Regions from separate parts of the Serratia sp. EC4 genome, predicted to be linked through region 3. Evidence: predicted binding sites of a transcription regulator. Region 3 holds the regulator's gene; each other region holds the start of a gene.
The links. The regulator PhoB, encoded in region 3, activates phosphate uptake and scavenging genes when phosphate is short. The targets are predictions, from matches to a motif close to CTGTCATAAAACTGNCNNAT.
Positions count from the first base shown of each region.

Region 1: the regulator PhoB is predicted to act here: its motif matches at 1,956-1,975, upstream of ugpB (sn-glycerol-3-phosphate ABC transporter substrate-binding protein UgpB).
Region 2: the regulator PhoB is predicted to act here: its motif matches at 2,481-2,500, upstream of pstS (phosphate ABC transporter substrate-binding protein PstS).
Region 4: the regulator PhoB is predicted to act here: its motif matches at 2,142-2,161, upstream of opgB (phosphatidylglycerol--membrane-oligosaccharide glycerophosphotransferase).

Region 1 is NZ_JBNIDE010000013.1:26,219-30,687, reverse strand. It holds gene ugpA (sn-glycerol-3-phosphate ABC transporter permease UgpA) at 1-464, opposite strand, end outside; gene ugpB (sn-glycerol-3-phosphate ABC transporter substrate-binding protein UgpB) at 543-1,862, opposite strand; gene ACP39K_RS22990 (aminotransferase-like domain-containing protein) at 2,050-3,237, opposite strand; gene livF (high-affinity branched-chain amino acid ABC transporter ATP-binding protein LivF) at 3,282-3,983, opposite strand; gene livG (high-affinity branched-chain amino acid ABC transporter ATP-binding protein LivG) at 3,985-4,469, opposite strand, start outside.
Region 2 is NZ_JBNIDE010000006.1:189,877-194,345, reverse strand. It holds gene glmU (bifunctional UDP-N-acetylglucosamine diphosphorylase/glucosamine-1-phosphate N-acetyltransferase GlmU) at 1-261, shown strand, start outside; gene glmS (glutamine--fructose-6-phosphate transaminase (isomerizing)) at 411-2,240, shown strand; gene pstS (phosphate ABC transporter substrate-binding protein PstS) at 2,576-3,616, shown strand; gene pstC (phosphate ABC transporter permease PstC) at 3,708-4,469, shown strand, end outside.
Region 3 is NZ_JBNIDE010000002.1:102,347-106,815, forward strand. It holds gene sbcC (exonuclease subunit SbcC) at 1-411, opposite strand, end outside; gene sbcD (exonuclease subunit SbcD) at 408-1,640, opposite strand; gene phoB (phosphate response regulator transcription factor PhoB) at 1,856-2,545, shown strand; gene phoR (phosphate regulon sensor histidine kinase PhoR) at 2,570-3,886, shown strand; gene ACP39K_RS07145 (PstS family phosphate ABC transporter substrate-binding protein) at 3,901-4,469, shown strand, end outside.
Region 4 is NZ_JBNIDE010000001.1:926,026-930,494, reverse strand. It holds gene opgB (phosphatidylglycerol--membrane-oligosaccharide glycerophosphotransferase) at 1-1,996, opposite strand, end outside; gene ACP39K_RS04380 (transporter substrate-binding domain-containing protein) at 2,281-3,021, shown strand; gene ACP39K_RS04375 (ABC transporter substrate-binding protein) at 3,022-3,957, opposite strand; gene ACP39K_RS04370 (ABC transporter permease) at 3,993-4,469, opposite strand, start outside.

The sequences.
Region 1 (4,469 bases), on a different contig from region 3:
CCGCTGTTTTGCGCATGGTTCCAGTTATAGCCCAGCCCGTTGAGGAAATGGGTAATCAGCCCCAGACCGGGGTTGAACAGAAAGATCCACAGCACCGCCGCCACCGCCGGCGCCACCGCGTAGGGCAGGATCATCAGCGTGCGATAGAGGCGGCTGCCGCGCAGCACGTAGTCCACCAGCGCGGCGAAGAACAGCGAAACCGCCAGCCCGATGCCCGCCACCAGGAAGCTGAAGATCAGCGTGGTGTAGAACGAGTCGAGGTAGTAAGGATCCTGGAACAGCTGTTTAAAGTTATCCAGCCCGACAAACTGGCTGGACAGGCCGAACGGATCGAGGCTCTGCACCGAATACCACAGCGCTTCGCCGGCGGGCCATAAAAAGAAGACGGCGGTAATCAGCAGCTGCGGCAGCACCAACGCATAGGGCAACCAGCTGCAGCCGAAACCGGGACGGGAAGATGACATAGCAGTTAAACCATTAATCGGGTACGGAAGGATCGGCGTGAAGACGCGAGCCCGGTCTGCCGGGCCCGCGACGCAGGGTTACTTGGTCGATGCTTCGAAGCGGCGCAGCAGCACGTCACCGCGCTGCACGGCGGCGTCCAACGCCTGCTGAGGCGTTTTCTTGCCGGTCCACACGCCTTCCAGCTCTTCATCCACCACGCTGCGGATCTGCGGCATGTTGCCCAGGCGCAGGCCCTTGGTGAACGGCAATGGCGGCTTGTTCAGCATCTGGCGAGTGGCGACGTCGGCCCCCGGGTTCTTATCGTAGAAGCCCTGCTGCTTGGTCAGATCGTAAGCCGCGGTGGTGATCGGCAGATAACCGGTCTTCTGGTGCCATTCGGCGGCGATTTCCGGCTGCGCCAGGTACTGCAGGAACTCGGCCACGCCCTTGTAGGTGGCGGCGTCTTTGCCGTTCATCACCCACAGACTGGCCCCGCCGATGATGGCGTTCTGCGGCGCGTTTTTCGCGTCGGCGTCGTAAGGCATCATGCCGACGCCGTAGTTGAATTTGGCGTAGTGCTTGATGTCCGCCAGCGAACCGGAAGAGGCGGTGGTGATGGCGCAATCGCCGTTGTAGAACTTCTCGGTGGATTCGTCTTTGCGGCCGAAGTAGGTAAAGTCGCCCTTCTTGTTCATCGCTTCGAGCAACGCGATATGCTTGACCTGCAGCGGTTGGTTGAACTCCAGCTTGGCGCTGGTGCCGCCAAATCCGTTGTTTTCACTGGCGAACGGCACGCCGTGCCAGGCGCTGAAGTTCTCGAGTTGGATCCAACCCTGCCAGCCGCTGGCGTAACCGCACTTCATGCCTGCTTCGCGCAGTTTGGCGGTATCCGCCGCCAGTTCCTGCCAGGTTTTCGGCGGCTGATCCGGGTTCAGGCCGGCCTTTTTGAAAGCGTCTTTGTTGTAGTACAGCACCGGCGTGGAGCTGTTGAACGGCTGCGACAGCAGATGGCCGCTCTTGTTGTCGGTGTAATAGCCGGCCACCGTCGGCACGAACACCGACTCGTCGAAGTTGATGCCGGCCTCTTTAAACACTTCGTAGACCGGCTTGATGGCTTTGCTGGCCATCATGGTGGCGGTGCCCACCTCGTAAACCTGCAGGATCGCCGGCGCCTTGCCGGAGCGGTAAGCGGCGATGCCCGCCGCCAGGCTCTGTTCGTAGTTGCCTTTATAAACCGGCACAATCTTGACGTCGCTGTGCGACTGATTGAAGCGATCCGCCAGGGAATCCACTTCCTTACCCAGTTCGCCTTCCATTGAATGCCAGAACGGGATTTCTGTCGCCGCCAGCGCCTGAGCGCTGACCGCCAGGGTCAATGCGACGCACAGCGTGGTTTTGCGAATAGCGTAGGTGAGCATGCCTAACTCCTGAAAAAGCTGGTGTAAAAGCGCGTGAGCGAAAAGAATCAGTTTTTTGTTCGGAAGCTAACATGCCATGCGCGGATGACAGAAAAATAACCGTTATATGACAGCCACATGACGGCAAGGTGAAGTGAAGATGGCGGTTTGATGTCGGCGGCGGGCATCGGCTCCGCCGCCGCGAGGATTACAGCGAACGGCGCAGGCGCGCCACCGCTTCTTGCATCTGCTGCTCGGTGGCGGTGGCGAACGACAGGCGGAAGGTCGAACGATCCGGGTTGTCGGAGAAGAAGTATTCCCCCGGCACGAACACCACGCCCTGCTGCAGCGTGGTGTTCAGCCATTCGGTGGCGTTGAACGGCTGGCGGAAACGCGCCCACAGGAACATGCCGCCCTTCGGCTTATCGAAGGTGATGTAGTCGCCCAGCTCCTGCTCCACCAAACCGGCCAGGATCTCGCCCTTTTGCTTGTAGGCGGCGCGGATCTTGTCGATCTGCGCCGGCAGGCGATCCAGGCCGAGGTAGCATTCGACGATGCTCTGCGACAGGGCGCTGGCGTGCAGATCCGCCGCCTGTTTGATGATCGCCACTTTATGCAGCAGGAACGGCGGCAGGATCGCCCAGCCCAAGCGTAGGCCCGGCGCCAGGATCTTGGAGAAGGTCGAGGTATAGATGATGTGGTCGGTGTTGCCCAGCACCCGCTGCGACACCTGATGCAGCGTCGGGTGGCGCTCTTCGGTGAAACGCAGTTCGCCGTACGGATCGTCTTCGATGATCAGGAAGTTATGTTCGGCGGCCAGCTTCACCAGCAGTTCGCGGCGCGCGGCGCTGAGGGTAATGCCGCTGGGGTTGCCGAAGTTCGGCACCACGTACACGCCCTTGATGCGCTGGGTTTTCAGCAGTTCGGCCAGCTCTTCCACCACCATGCCGTCGCTGTCGGACGAGACCGACATGATGTTGGCCTCCGCCAGTTCCAGCGTTTGCAGCGCCGCCAGGTAGGTCGGGCGCTCCACCACAAACACGTCGCCGGGATTGACGATGGCGCGCATCACCAAATCCAGTGCCTGCTGCGAGCCGGCGGTGACCATCACCTCTTCCGCGCCAGCGGTGACGCCGCGCTCGGCGCACAGCGCGCAAATGCGCTCACGCAGCAGCGGGCTGCCCTCGGTCAAACCATACTGAAACGCGCTTTTCGGCTGTTCGGTGATCGCCTGCTGGGTGGCGATGCTCAATCCTTCGAAATCGAACAGCGCATCAGAGGGGATGCCGCCCGCCAGCGAAATGACGTGTTCCATCTTGCTGTGCTTAAGCAATTCACGGATGGCCGAACTTTTTACGTTAACGATGCGCTGCGCGAGTAACCCTTCTGTCTTCATTTCTTCTTCTCGTACCTGATTATTTTAATTCGTAGGGGGGCGGATTAACCGCCCAGATACGCCGACCTCACTGCTTCGTTGGCTAACAATGCAGCCCCCGTATCTTCCAACACCACGCGGCCGTTTTCCAGCACATAACCGCGGTCCGCCAATTTCAGCGCCTGATTGGCGTTTTGCTCCACCAGGAAGATGGTCATGCCCTCTTCCCGCAGCTGCTGAATGATGTCGAAGATCTGCTGGATGATGATGGGCGCCAGCCCAAGCGAAGGTTCGTCGAGCAGCAGCAGCTTCGGCTGGCTCATCAGCGCGCGGCCGATGGCCAGCATCTGCTGTTCGCCGCCGGACATGGTGCCGGCGCGCTGGCTTCGGCGCTCCAGCAGGCGCGGGAACAGCGTGAACACCCGTTCGATACGCTGTTGATACTGCTGGCGATCGGCGAAGAAACCGCCCATCGCCAGGTTTTCTTCCACCGTCATGCGCGAGAAGACGCGCCGCCCTTCCGGCACGATCGCCACCGCTTCGCGCATGATGCGCGAGGTTTGCCACTGGGTGATGTCCTGGCCCTGGAAAACGATGCTGCCTTCGCTGGCGCGCGGTTCGCCGCACAGGGTGCCGAGCAGCGTGGTTTTACCGGCGCCGTTGGCGCCGATTAACGTCACGATTTCGCCCTGACTTATCGTGAGACTGACCTGATGCAGCGCCTGAATTTTGCCGTAATGGGCGGATACCTGATTGAATGACAACATATTATTCTTCGCCCAAATAAGCCCGGATCACGTCCGGGTTGTTGCGGATCTCCGCCGGTGTGCCCTGCGCCAGCGGCGTGCCCTGATTCACCACATAAATGCGGTCGGAAATGCCCATCACCAGCTTCATGTCGTGCTCGATCAGCAACACCGAGACCTTATGCCGATCGCGCAGCTCGACGATCAGATGATCCAGCTCGTCGGTCTCTTTCGGGTTGAGGCCGGCGGCCGGTTCGTCCAGCATCAGCAGCTCCGGCCGGGTCACCATGCAGCGGGCGATCTCCAGCCGCCGCTGCTGCCCATAGGCCAGGTTGCCCGCCGAACGGTTGGCCATCTCCAGCAGGCCGACGCGCTCCAGCCACTCCGCCGCGCGCGCCAGCGCCTCGGCTTCGGCGCGGCGGAAGGCCGGGGTTTTCAGCAGCCCGGCGAATACGCCGCTTTTCAGGTGCTGATGCTGCGCCACCAGCAGGTTCTCAATCACCGTCA
Region 2 (4,469 bases), on a different contig from region 3:
ATCGGCGATGACGTGAATATCGGCGCCGGCACCATCACCTGCAACTACGATGGCGCCAACAAGCACAAGACGCTGATCGGCGATGGCGTGTTCGTCGGTTCCGATACTCAGCTGGTGGCGCCGGTGTCGGTCGGTAAAGGCTCCACCATTGCCGCCGGCACCACGGTGACGCGAGATATCGCCGAAAACGAACTGGTCCTGAGCCGCGTCAAGCAGGTGCACATTCAGGGCTGGCAGCGCCCGGTGAAGAAGAAGCCATAGTGTGTTTTGCGTTGGGCTCTATTCACGAGCCCAATACAAAACATAATAACCCCACCATCTACAGGCTCGGGGACGCACGGTAAAACCGGCAAAAATCAGGTCAAGGCATCGAAAACGTCCACGAAGGACGTTCATTAGGAATACAACTGATGTGTGGAATTGTAGGCGCAGTAGCGCAACGTGATATCGCAGAAATTCTGTTGGAAGGTTTACGCCGTCTCGAGTACCGCGGTTATGACTCCGCCGGTCTGGCGGTGGTCGATGAAAAAGGCAACGTCAGTCGCCTGCGTCGCGTAGGCAAGGTGCAAAAGCTGGCCGAAGCGGCGGAACAAACCGATCTGCACGGCGGTACCGGCATCGCTCACACCCGTTGGGCTACGCACGGTGAACCGACCGAAGCGAACGCGCACCCGCATGTTTCCGACTACATTACCGTGGTGCATAACGGCATCATCGAAAACCACGAGCCGCTGCGCGAACTGCTGATTGAACGCGGTTACCGTTTCAGCTCTGAAACCGATACCGAAGTGATTGCGCACCTGGTGCACTGGGAACAACTGCAAGGCGGTACGCTGCTGGAAGTGGTTCAGCGCGTGATCCCGCAGCTGCGCGGCGCTTATGGCACCGTGGTGATGGACAGCCGCGATCCGAGCGTGCTGGTCGCGGCGCGTTCCGGCAGCCCGCTGGTTATCGGCCGCGGCGTCGGGGAAAACTTCATCGCTTCCGATCAGCTGGCGCTGCTGCCGGTCACCCGCCGCTTCATCTTCCTGGAAGAGGGCGACGTGGTGGAAGTGACTCGCCGCACCGTCAACATTTTCGACAAACAGGGCAACGCCATCGAGCGCCCTGAGATCGAATCCCAGGTGCAGTATGACGCCGGCGACAAGGGCGCTTACCGCCACTACATGCAAAAAGAGATTTACGAACAGCCGCTGGCGCTGAAAAACACCCTGGAAGGGCGTTTCAGTCATGGCCAAATCAACCTGAGTGAGCTGGGGCCGCACGCCGACGAGCTGCTCGCCAAGGTGCAGCACGTGCAGATTATCGCCTGTGGCACTTCTTACCACTCCGGTATGGTGGCGCGTTACTGGTTCGAAGCGCTGGCCGGCGTGCCGTGCGATGTCGAGATCGCGTCCGAATTCCGTTACCGCAAATCGGCGGTGCGTCCGGGCAGCCTGATCATCACTCTGTCGCAGTCCGGCGAAACCGCCGACACTCTGGCGGCGCTGCGCCTGTCCAAGGAGCTGGGTTATCTCGGTTCGCTGGCCGTTTGTAACGTTGCCGGCTCTTCGCTGGTGCGTGAATCCGATCTGGCGTTGATGACGAAAGCGGGCACGGAAATCGGCGTAGCCTCGACCAAAGCCTTCACCACGCAGCTCACCGTGCTGTTGATGCTGGTGGCGCGCCTGGGCCGTCTGAAAGGCATGGCGGAAAGCGTGGAGCACGAGATCGTGCATGGTCTGCAGGCGTTGCCGGCGCGTATCGAGCAGATGCTGTCGATGGATAAAGAGATCGAAGCGCTGGCGGAAGGCTTCTCCGACAAGCACCATGCGCTGTTCCTCGGCCGTGGCGATCAGTATCCGATCGCCATGGAAGGGGCGCTGAAGCTGAAAGAGATCTCCTATATTCACGCCGAAGCTTATGCGGCGGGCGAGTTGAAACACGGCCCGCTGGCGCTGATCGACGCCGATATGCCGGTGATTGTGGTGGCGCCGAACAACGAACTGCTGGAAAAGCTGAAGTCCAACATTGAAGAAGTGCGCGCGCGCGGCGGCCAGCTGTACGTGTTCGCCGATCAGGACGCCGGCTTCGTCAGCAGCGAAGGCATGACCATCATTCCTCTGCCGCACGTCGAGGAAATCGTCGCGCCGATCTTCTACACCGTGCCGTTGCAGCTGCTGTCTTACCATGTGGCGCTGATCAAAGGCACCGACGTTGACCAGCCGCGCAACCTGGCGAAGTCTGTCACCGTAGAGTAATTTGCCGCAGGTAAACTGCAAAAGCCGGCCTTAGCGCCGGCTTTTTTCATGAGTGACCTTAAAGATGACAGCGCTGCCGTTTCGGTGATAAACGTTGTCATATTCAAGCGGATAGGCCGCGCCAAGCCGGTTTTTTATTGCTTGGGAAATGTGCTGTTTCACGGCTAACCTTCTGATTTAAATACAAACAAACACTCATTAAATGCACTGTAATATAACTGTCATATTGCGTACATTTTTCTGTCACCAAACTGTCCTATTTTCCCTCCTGCAGCAATACTTACTCTGATTAAAACGACTCGAAGTCGATTTTAAGTATCCCATTAGGAGGGATTATGAAACTGATGCGTACCACCGTCGCCAGTATTGTGGCAGCGACCTTCTCCCTGACCGCCGTGTCCGCGTTCGCTGCTGCCAGCCTGACCGGTGCAGGTGCGACATTCCCCGCTCCGGTTTACGCCAAGTGGGCAGATTCTTATCAGAAAGAAACCGGCAACAAAGTTAACTATCAGGGCATCGGCTCCTCTGGCGGCGTAAAGCAAATCGTGGCCAACACCGTTGACTTTGGCGCTTCCGACGCCCCGCTGTCTGACGACAAGCTGGCGGCCGACGGCCTGTTCCAGTTCCCGACCGTGATCGGCGGCGTGGTGCTGGCGGTGAATATTCCGGGCATCAAATCCGGCGAACTGACGCTGGACGGCAAAACCCTGGGCGATATCTACCTGGGCAACGTCAAAAAGTGGAACGATCCGGCTATCACCAAGCTGAACCCAGGCGTAAAACTGCCTGACCAAAACATCGCCGTAGTGCGCCGCGCCGACGGTTCCGGCACTTCGTTCGTGTTCACCAGCTACCTGTCCAAAGCCAATGCGCAGTGGAAAGAAAAGATTGGCGCCGGTTCTACCGTTAACTGGCCGACCGGTCTGGGCGGTAAAGGCAACGACGGCATCGCCGCCTTCGTTCAGCGTCTGCCAGGCTCTATCGGCTACGTAGAATACGCTTACGCCAAGCAGAACAACCTGGCTTACACCAAGCTGGTGTCCGCCGACGGCAAACCGGTCAGCCCGACCGAAGAGAGCTTCAGCAACGCCGCCAAGGGTGCGGATTGGAGCAAAACCTTTGCTCAGGATCTGACTGACCAGAAAGGCGACAACGTGTGGCCAATCACCTCCACCACCTTCATCCTGGTGCACAAAGAGCAGAAAAACCCTGCTCAGGGCGCCGAAGTGCTGAAGTTCTTCGACTGGGCCTACAAAACCGGTGCAAAACAAGCTAACGAGCTGGATTACGCCACCCTGCCGGCAGAAGTGGTTGAGCAGGTGCGTGCGGCCTGGAAAACCAACGTAAAAGACAGTTCAGGTAAAGCGCTGTACTAACAACGCAGGGGCGCGGGTTCGCCGCGCCCCACACAGTTCTTCAGGCTCCGATCCCGGTTGGGGCTGCCAGGGTTCAAACAGAGAGTAATCTATGGCTGAGTACAAGCCGACCATCAAAGCACCGGGCAAAAACGGTGACATCATTTTCAGCGCGCTGGTGAGACTGGCTGCGCTGATTACCCTATTGTTGCTGGGCGGCATCATCGTTTCGCTGATCTTCGCCTCCTGGCCAAGCATGCAGAAATTCGGCTTTGCGTTCCTGTGGACCAAAGAGTGGGACGCGCCGGCGGAGCAGTTCGGCGCGCTGGTGCCGATCTACGGCACCGTGGTCACCTCGCTTATCGCGTTGATCATCGCCGTGCCGGTGAGCTTCGGCATCGCGCTGTTCCTGACCGAACTGGCGCCGAACTGGCTGAAGCGGCCGCTGGGCATCGCCATTGAGCTGCTGGCGGCCATTCCGAGCATCGTCTACGGCATGTGGGGACTGTTCGTGTTCGCCCCGCTGTTCGCCGAATACTTCCAGACGCCGGTGGGCGACGTGCTGTCGGGCATTCCAATCGTTGGCGAGCTGTTCTCCGGCCCAGCCTTCGGCATCGGCATCCTGGCCGCCGGGGTGATCCTGGCGATCATGATCATTCCTTACATCGCCGCAGTGATGCGCGACGTGTTCGAACAGACCCCGGTGATGATGAAAGAGTCGGCCTACGGCATCGGCTGCACCACCTGGGAAGTCATCTGGCGCATCGTGCTGCCGTTCACCAAAAACGGCGTCATCGGCGGGGTGATGCTGGGCCTGGGCCGTGCGCTGGGGGAGACCATGGCGGTGACCTTTATCATCGGCAACACTTACCAG
Region 3 (4,469 bases):
GGCGGCGGTAAGCTCCAGCTTGTCGCGCACCTTGTCCGCCAGGATCTTGCCGTCCTCGCGGCGCGCCAGTTCGACCTTCGGCGCCTGCAGATTGCCGTCCGGCGCGTTTTTGGCGCGGCGCTGGCTCCAGAAGGCGCGATAGCCGACGCCCTTGACCTCGAATTCGACCTCCGCCAGCGATTCGGCGGTGTGGCGGGTCATCAGTTCATTCTGGCTCGGCGTGACGTTGAGGCGCGGCGTTTGGTGGTACAGCGCCAGGCAGATGGCGTCCAGCAGGGTGGTTTTGCCCGCGCCGGTCGGGCCGGTAATGGCGAACAGGCCGTTGCTGGCGAACGGCTCGGCGGTGAAGTCAATTTTCCATTCGCCCTGCAGCGAGTTGAGGTTTTTTAACCGCAGGCTGAGGATCTTCATGGGTTGTTCTCCTCGGCGTTCTGCTGCACCGCCTCGACCACCTGGCGGAACAGTTGGTGCATCCGCCGTTGGCGCGCTTCGGGCATGTCGGCCTCCTGTGTCAGACGCCGTTCGAACACCTCGTTGACGCTCAGCTCGTTCAGCGTTTCTTTATCCTGCTGCGCGATCGCCTGGCGGCGCTGCTCTTTACTGCGCCGCAGCAGCACCACTTCCACCGGCAGCTCATCCGCCATCAGCTGGATGCGGCGCTGGATGTCGCTGAGGTAGTCCTGCGTCGCCACTTCGATATCCAGCCACACCGGCAGCTCGCCGGCATAGTCGGCAAATTGCCGCAGCTGCCGTTCGATCTCGGCCAGATCGCCTTTGATCAGTTGCATGGGCTGAAACTGCGGGATCGTTAACGCGTCTACCCGCTGCAAAGCGCCGTCGGCGAAATCGACCAGGAAGACGCTTTTGGCTTTGCCCAGCTCATCGAAACTGAGCGGGATCGGTGAGCCGCTATAGCGAATATGCTCCGATTTGGCGACGTTCTGCGCGCGGTGAATGTGGCCGAGCGCGATATAGTCGGCGGGCGGGAAGGCCTGCGCCGGGAAGGCGTCGAGGGTGCCGATATAGATGTCGCGCACCGAGTCGGAGGTGGTGACGCCGACGGTGGTCAGGTGGCCGGTGGCGACGATCGGCAGCGGTAGGCCCAGCTGGTCGCGGCGCTCGCAGGCCGCCTGATACAGCGCTTGGTAATGTTCGGCGATGGCTTCCTGCAGCGCCTGCTGTTTCTGCGCGCCGGATTCGCCGGCGCGGCTGGTGAGCAGGTCGCGCGGCCGCAGGAACGGGATGGCGCACAGCACCGCGCCCGGCTGGCCGTCGCGTTGGTTAAGCACCACGATCTGCTGTTCCGGGGCGCCCTGCGCGCTGGCGATCACCGTGGTGTTCAGGCAGGAGAGCAGTTCACGCGATTCGTTCAGCGTTGCGACCGAATCGTGGTTGCCGCCCAGCACCACCAACTGGCAGCCGGTGCGCTGCAGTTCCACCACGAAGCGGTTGTACAGCTCGCGGGCATAGCTGGGCGGCGAGCCGGTATCGAACAGATCCCCGGCGACGATCAGCGCATCCACCTGCTGCTGTTCGATCTGTTCGATCAGCCAGTTCAGAAAAGCCTGGTGCTCGGCGGCGCGGCTTTTGGTGAAAAAGTACTGGCCAAGGTGCCAGTCAGAGGTGTGGATCAGGCGCATGACACTCCCGGATGTGAAGATAATGGCGATGATTATAAAGGCCGCGGCGGCGGCTGTCCCGGCGCAATGATGATGACAACCGGATGATTTTTCTTTACTGCGGGAAATAATCGCTATGCTTACTGCCTATAACAGCCGGTTTTTTTCATAAAAGTGTCACAAAACTGACGCATAATGGCGCCCGAAAAGTCGCTAACACATTGGCAGGATTGACGATGGCAAGACGCATACTGGTGGTGGAAGACGAAGCGCCGATCCGTGAGATGGTGTGCTTTGTGTTGGAACAGAATGGTTACCAACCGTTGGAAGCCGAGGATTATGACAGCGCCGTGACGCGTCTGTCTGAGCCGTTCCCTGATTTGGTGTTGCTTGACTGGATGTTGCCCGGCGGTTCCGGCATTCAGTTTATCAAACATATGAAGCGCGAAGCGCTGACCCGCGATATCCCGGTGATGATGCTGACCGCGCGCGGCGAAGAAGAAGACCGGGTGCGCGGCCTGGAAGTGGGGGCGGATGATTACATCACCAAGCCGTTCTCGCCCAAGGAGCTGGTGGCGCGCATCAAAGCGGTCATGCGCCGCATTTCGCCGATGGCGGTGGAAGAAGTGATTGAAATGCAAGGGCTGAGTCTGGATCCGTCCTCCCATCGCGTAATGGCGAACGATCAGGCGCTGGACATGGGGCCGACAGAGTTCAAGCTGCTGCACTTCTTTATGACCCACCCGGAGCGGGTTTATAGCCGCGAGCAGTTGCTTAATCACGTCTGGGGCACTAACGTTTATGTGGAAGACCGTACCGTTGACGTGCATATCCGTCGGCTCCGCAAGGCGTTAGAAACCAGTGGGCATGATAAAATGGTTCAAACCGTTCGGGGCACCGGCTACCGGTTCTCAACGCGCTACTGATCGCGCCGCGCTGGAGAATATGCCGTGTTAGAACGTCTGTCGTGGAAGAGGCTGGCTCTGGAGCTGGCTCTTTTCTGTCTGCCCGCCTTACTGCTGGGGCTGATTTTCGGTTATCTGCCCTGGTTCCTGCTGGCCTCCGCGCTGGCTGCGCTGGTATGGAATTTCTACAACCAGCTCAAACTCTCCCATTGGCTGTGGATCGACCGCAGCATGACGCCGCCGCCCGGCCGCTGGAGCTGGGAGCCGCTGTTCTATGGCCTGTATCAGATGCAGCAGCGCAACCGCCGCCGCCGGCGCGAGCTGGCGCTGCTGATCAAGCGCTTTCGCAGCGGGGCCGAATCGCTGCCTGACGCGGTGGTGATGACCACCGTCGAAGGCAATATCTTCTGGTGCAACGGGCTGGCGCAGCATCTGCTCGGCTTTCGCTGGCCGGAAGACAATGGCCAGCACATCCTTAACCTGCTGCGTTATCCGGAATTCAGCCACTATCTGCAACAGCAGGAGTTTTCGCGCCCGCTGACGCTGCAGCTGAACAACGAACACTACGTCGAATTCCGCGTGATGCCGTATTCTGAAGGGCAACTGCTGATGGTGGCGCGCGACGTCACCCAGATGCGCCAGTTGGAGGGCGCGCGGCGCAACTTCTTCGCCAACGTCAGTCATGAACTGCGCACGCCGCTGACGGTGCTGCAGGGCTATCTGGAGATGATGGGCGACGAAGAGCAGGATGGCTCGCTGCGCAGCAAGGCGCTTAGCACCATGCAAGAGCAGACCCGCCGGATGGACGGGCTGGTCAAGCAGCTGCTGACGCTGTCGCGCATCGAGGCGGCGCCCAATGTCGACATGAACGAGCGGGTGGATATTCCGCTGATGCTGCGGGTGTTGCAGCGCGAGGCGCAATCGCTGAGCGGCGGCAATCACGAGATCACCTTCCGGGTGAACGAACAGCTCAACGTGTTCGGCAATGAAGATCAGTTGCGCAGCGCGGTGTCTAACCTGGTGTACAACGCGGTCAACCACACGCCGAAGGGCACCCATATCGAAGTCAGCTGGCAGCAGACGGCGCACGGCGCGCAATTCCAGGTCAGCGACAACGGGCCGGGCATCGCCGCCGAGCATCTGCCGCGCCTGACAGAGCGTTTTTATCGCGTCGACAAGGCCCGTTCGCGCCAGACCGGCGGCAGCGGGCTGGGGCTGGCGATCGTCAAGCACGCGCTCAGCCATCACGACGCGCGGCTGGAGATCCTCAGCGAACCGGGGATCGGCACCCGCTTTATCTTTACCTTGCCCAATCGGTTGATTGTTCCCGCCGCTTTATCAGAGAATGCGGTGAAAAATTAACGCGAGACACCGGTATGACCCGAATTACCCGAGGGCTGTTGCTTTGCCTGGCGCTGCTGGCCGGACGCGGCGCGCTGGCGCAGCCTGACGGCATGTTGGCGGGCAACCTGTCCAGCGTCGGCTCCGACACGCTGGCGAATTTGATGGCGCTGTGGGCGCAGGATTTCAGCCAGCATTATCCCAACGTCAACCTGCAGATCCAGGCCGCCGGTTCGTCGACCGCGCCGACCGCGTTGGCGGCGGGCGCCGCGCAGCTGGGCCCGATGAGCCGGCCGATGAAGGCGGCCGAGGTTTCGGCGTTCGAACACCGTTACGGTTATGCGCCGCTGGCGGTGCCGGTAGCGGTGGATGCGCTGGTGGTGTTGGTGCATCAGGACAATCCGCTGCGCGGCCTTAACCTGCAGCAGCTCGATCGCATTTTCTCCGCCACCCGGCGCTGCGGTGAAAGCCAGCCGCTGACGCGCTGGGGCGAGCTGGGGCTGCGCGGCGACTGGGCGACACGCTCGCTGCAACGCTTCGGCCGCAACTCGGCGTCCGGCACCTACGGCTATTTCAAACTGCGCGCGCTGTGCGGCGGCGATTT
Region 4 (4,469 bases), on a different contig from region 3:
CCGCTGGCGCCAGATTGGCGTCGGACCAGCGGCCCCATTCCTCGACGGCGGAGACGCCGGTGATGGCCCTCACCTGTTCCGGCATGCCGGGCAGCATGAACTCGATGGCGTCCGCCCGGTATTTCACCGCCGCGTCGTCCACCTGCAGGCGGGCGACGGCGTTTTGGTAATCGGCGACGCTGTCCGCCGCCGGGCCGGTGAAATTCACCTTGCCGTTGAAGCGTTCGCCGCTGGCCTGGACGATCTGCGGCGGCGAGGCGAGGGTGCCGGAGGCCACGCAGATGTCGGTGCTCAGCGCCAGCTGCGGCGCCCAGACCCGGCCGATCTCGTAGCATTTATCGACCCAGACGAATTTCTCCCCCGCCCCCAGTCCGGCCAGCTGTTTGCGCAGCGGGGTGGAGAGGTAGACGTTGAACATCGGTTCGATGCGGTTATCGCCCACCCGCAGGATGAACGGCACCTTGTAGGTGACGCCGGAGAAGCTGAAGCTGCGCTGGCGCGTGTCCACGCTGTAGTCGCTGATGCGGTTCGGCAGGCCCCACTGGTTGATCACCGCCGGTTTCCAGCCGTTGATCTTCTCTTCGATATTCAGGAACACCGTAGACAGCGACGGCGCCGACAGGCTGCTGCGGCCAAGGCCGATGTAATTGTCGCCGCCCATCACGTCCAGCACCGTGGCGCCGTTGTCCAGCGTGCTGCGTTTCTCGTTGCGCTGTTCCGCCAGCGGCCGGGTGCCGTCGATGATGAAGAACAGATTGCGGCGCTTCTGTTTGGTCAGGATGTCGTAGGCGGTGTTGTTCATCGCCAGATGATCGGAGGACACCACGATCACGGTGTTGCTGAAATAGGGCGAGCGTTTGATTTTGTCGATCAGCGCGGCGATGTGTTGCTGGCTGCAGGCTACCGCGCTCAGCGAGCGGTTTTCCTTGTTCTGCCAGGCGTAGCTTTTCTTGCTGCAGCCGGCGGAAATAAAACCGTCCGGGTGATGAGTATCAACGGTCAGGGTGAACAGCGAGAACGGCTGGCGCTGTTTGGACAGCTCGACGAACTTGCCGTACACCACGTCCAGCACGCTGTCGTCGTACCAGCCCCAGTCGTTTTTGTAGCTCGGATCGGCGACCTGATCGCGCAGCTCTTTGAAGCCGTAAACGTGGTCGAAGCCGTGGGATTTCAGGAAGGTGTCTTTACCGGCGAACGCCAGCTCGGCGCCCTGATAGAAATAGTTGCTGTAGCCGGCGGCCTTCAGCACGTCGCCCAGGCAAACGTTCTCCGGGTAGAAGGTGGAGACCGCGCTGGAGGCGTTGCCGTCGAAGGGCGCGAACAGCGGAATGCCGCACTGTGAGGCGACCATGCCGGCGATGGTGTAGCCGGTGCCCGGCAATTGCTGGGTATTGCTGAAATCGATGCTGCCCGCGCGCAGGGCGTTCAGCTCGTCGGCCAGGCCGGGAAACAGCTCGGTATCGAAGTAGGTGCGTTCCAGGCTCTCGGCATAGATGTACACCAGGTTCGGCCGCTTGCCCTGTACGGTTTTTTTCGGCGCTTTGTAGTAAGTGGTGAAATCGGCGGTATCGCCGACGATCTGGCTCTTGACCAGCAGCGAGATGTCCTGAAATGCCGGGGTGGTGCCGACCGAAAACAGCGCCAGCAGCACGGCGACGATGCTGTAGGCCACGCTGCTGCCTTTGGCTTTGCGGCGCAGCAGGCTGCGGGCCAGCACCGCGAAGATAAGCCCCAACGCCGCCAGCAGGCCGATGAACGGCAGCACGTATTTGCTGATGCCCGCGCCTTTGAGGCTGCTGGTGACGGTGTAAATCACCGCGTCGGTGATGCCGTCGCCGGTAAAGTAGTTGCTGGCGATCAGGATGACGTTCAGCACCAGATAGCTGCCGAGCAGCGTCAGCAAAATGGCGAACCACCAGCGGTTGGCGGCGGCCCGGGTGCGATAAATCAAAATCGACGCCAAAAAGAGAACAAATGAAACGACTGCTAAAACCATCCGCCAAACCTTGTCTGATTGGAAAAAAACGTTGCTGCCCTGGTCTGCGCCGCCGACCGTGCCGCGGCGCGAAAAGTGAAGGGTATAGCCTATTGCCGGCGGCGGAACAACGCGCGATCTCCCGCTACGGCGACGAACGGCGGCTATTGTACATTTTTATGACAATAGTGTGACGTTAATCACGCCGACGGCGGCCTCGGCGGCGAAAGCTTGCTGGTCGGAGGTTTCGCTCTACGCTTAATGAGCGCCACGACGGTGTGCCCACCAGCCATTCAGGAGGAAGTATGCAGACAATCCCCGCAGCGGTACTCGACGATCTGGCCCCGCAAGGCGTGTTGCGCGCGGCGATCAACTACGGCAATCCGGTGCTGGCGCAGGCCGGGGCCGGCGGTAAACCGCAAGGCGCTTCGGTGGAGCTGGCTGCCGCGCTGGCCCAGGAGCTGGGCGTGGCGCTCGAACTGGTCACCTATGACGCGGCGGGCAAGGTGTTCGCCGACCTGGACAGCGGCGCCTGGAACCTGGCGTTTATGGCTATCGAGCCGGTGCGCGCGGCGCAAATCGCTTTCAGCGAACCCTACGTGATCATCGAGGGGACTTACCTGGTGGCGAACGACGCGCCTTACTTTGAGGCGGCGCAGCTCGACCGGCCGGAGGTGCGCATCGCGGTCGGCCAGGGGGCGGCGTACGATCTGTTTTTATCGCGCACGCTGCAGCAGGCGCAGCTGGTGCGGGCGGCAACCTCCGCCGAGGCGATCGCGCTGTTTTTCGAACGGGGGCTGGAGGCGGCGGCCGGCGTGCGTCAACCGCTGTTGGCCGCCGCGGCCTCCCATCCCGGCTACCGGGTGCTGGACGGGCATTTCACCGCTATCCGCCAGGCGATGGCGGTGCCGCGGCAAAAAACGCAGGGCGCCGCCTACGTGAACGCGTTTATCGAACGCTGCAAGGCCAACGGGCTGGTGAAGGCGGCCTTGCAGCGCAGCGGCCAGGGCGAGGTGACGGTGGCGCCGCCGGCCGCCTCGGCGTGATCAGTCGAGCTCCACCGCGTACTGTTCCACCGGGGTGATTTTCTTGATCAGCTTGTTGTCGAACAGGAACTGTTCGTAAGCCTGGTAGCGGGCGCGATCCAACTTGGCCGGATCGCGCGCGAACAGCGGCAGGCTGGCTTGCCACGCCTGCTTGTTCAGCTCGGTATTCAGCTCCGGGTGCGCCTTGGCGAACGCCAGCCAGGTGTCCTGCGGGTGCGCGTGCAGGTAGTCGCTGCCTTGCTTCAGCGCGGCGAGGAATTTGCGGATTTTCGGCTCGTTCACCGCATCGCGGTTGGCGACGATGATCAGCTCGTCGTAGGCCGGCACGCCGTAATCTTCGACGTTGAACACCACCGGTTCTTTACCCTGCAGCTTCAGCTCCAGCGCTTCGATGTTGCGGTAGCCGCCGATCACCGCATCGACCTGGCCTGCCAGCAGGGCGCTGGTCAGCTGGAAGTTGACGTTGATAAGCTTGATGTCCTGCGGCTTGAGGCGCTCGTGTTCGACCATGGTGGCCAGCGTCGCCTGTTCGATGCCGCTGACCGAGTAACCTACCGTTTTGCCCTTGAGATCCGCCGGCGAGGTGATGTTTTTATCCAGCGCGATCACCGTATTCAGCGGCGTGTTGATCAGCGTGCCGATGCGCATCAACGGCAGACCCTGATCGGCGAAGAAGTGCAACTGCGGTTGATAGGTGATGGCGAGGTCGGCCTGTTTGGCGGCCACCAGCCGCGGCGGCAGCGCCGGATCGGACGGCGGCACGATCTTGACGTCCAGCCCTGCGGCCTTGAAGGCGCCGATCTGCTCGGCCACCATAATCGGCGCGTGATCCGGGTTGATGTACCAGTCGAGCACCAGCGTCAGCTTGTCGGCCGCGCCTGCCTGGCCGGTGAGGGCGGCGCCCAGCAGCAGCCCGCAAACGGTTTGTTTGATCATGGTCGTTCCTTTATCCCTGGTTATGGTTGCAATCATCAGTCGTTTTCCGGCGCCCAGGCGATCAGGCGCCGCAGCAGCGCATCCACCGCGGCCCACAGCAGCACGGTCATCAGCACCAAAATAAACAGCGCGGCGAAGCAGACGTCGGTCTGCATGCGCGCGTTGGCGTTCAGCATCACGTAGCCCAGCCCTTCGGCCGAGCCGACCCATTCGCCGATGATGGCGCCGATCGGCGCGACCGCGGCGGCCATGCGCAGGCCGGAGCCGAAGGCCGGCAGCGCCGCCATCAGCCGCACGTGCCGCAGCTGCGCCCAGCGCGAAGCGCGCATCGTGCGCGCCAGATCGAGATAGTCGTTGTTGACCCGGCGCAGCCCGTCAAAAAAGGCCGACACCACCGGAAAGAAGATCACCAGCACCGCCATCGCCACCTTGGCGCTCATGCCGAAGCCGAACCACAGCACCAGCAGCGGGGCCAGGGCGAACACCGGTATCGCCTGGCTGGTGAGCACCAG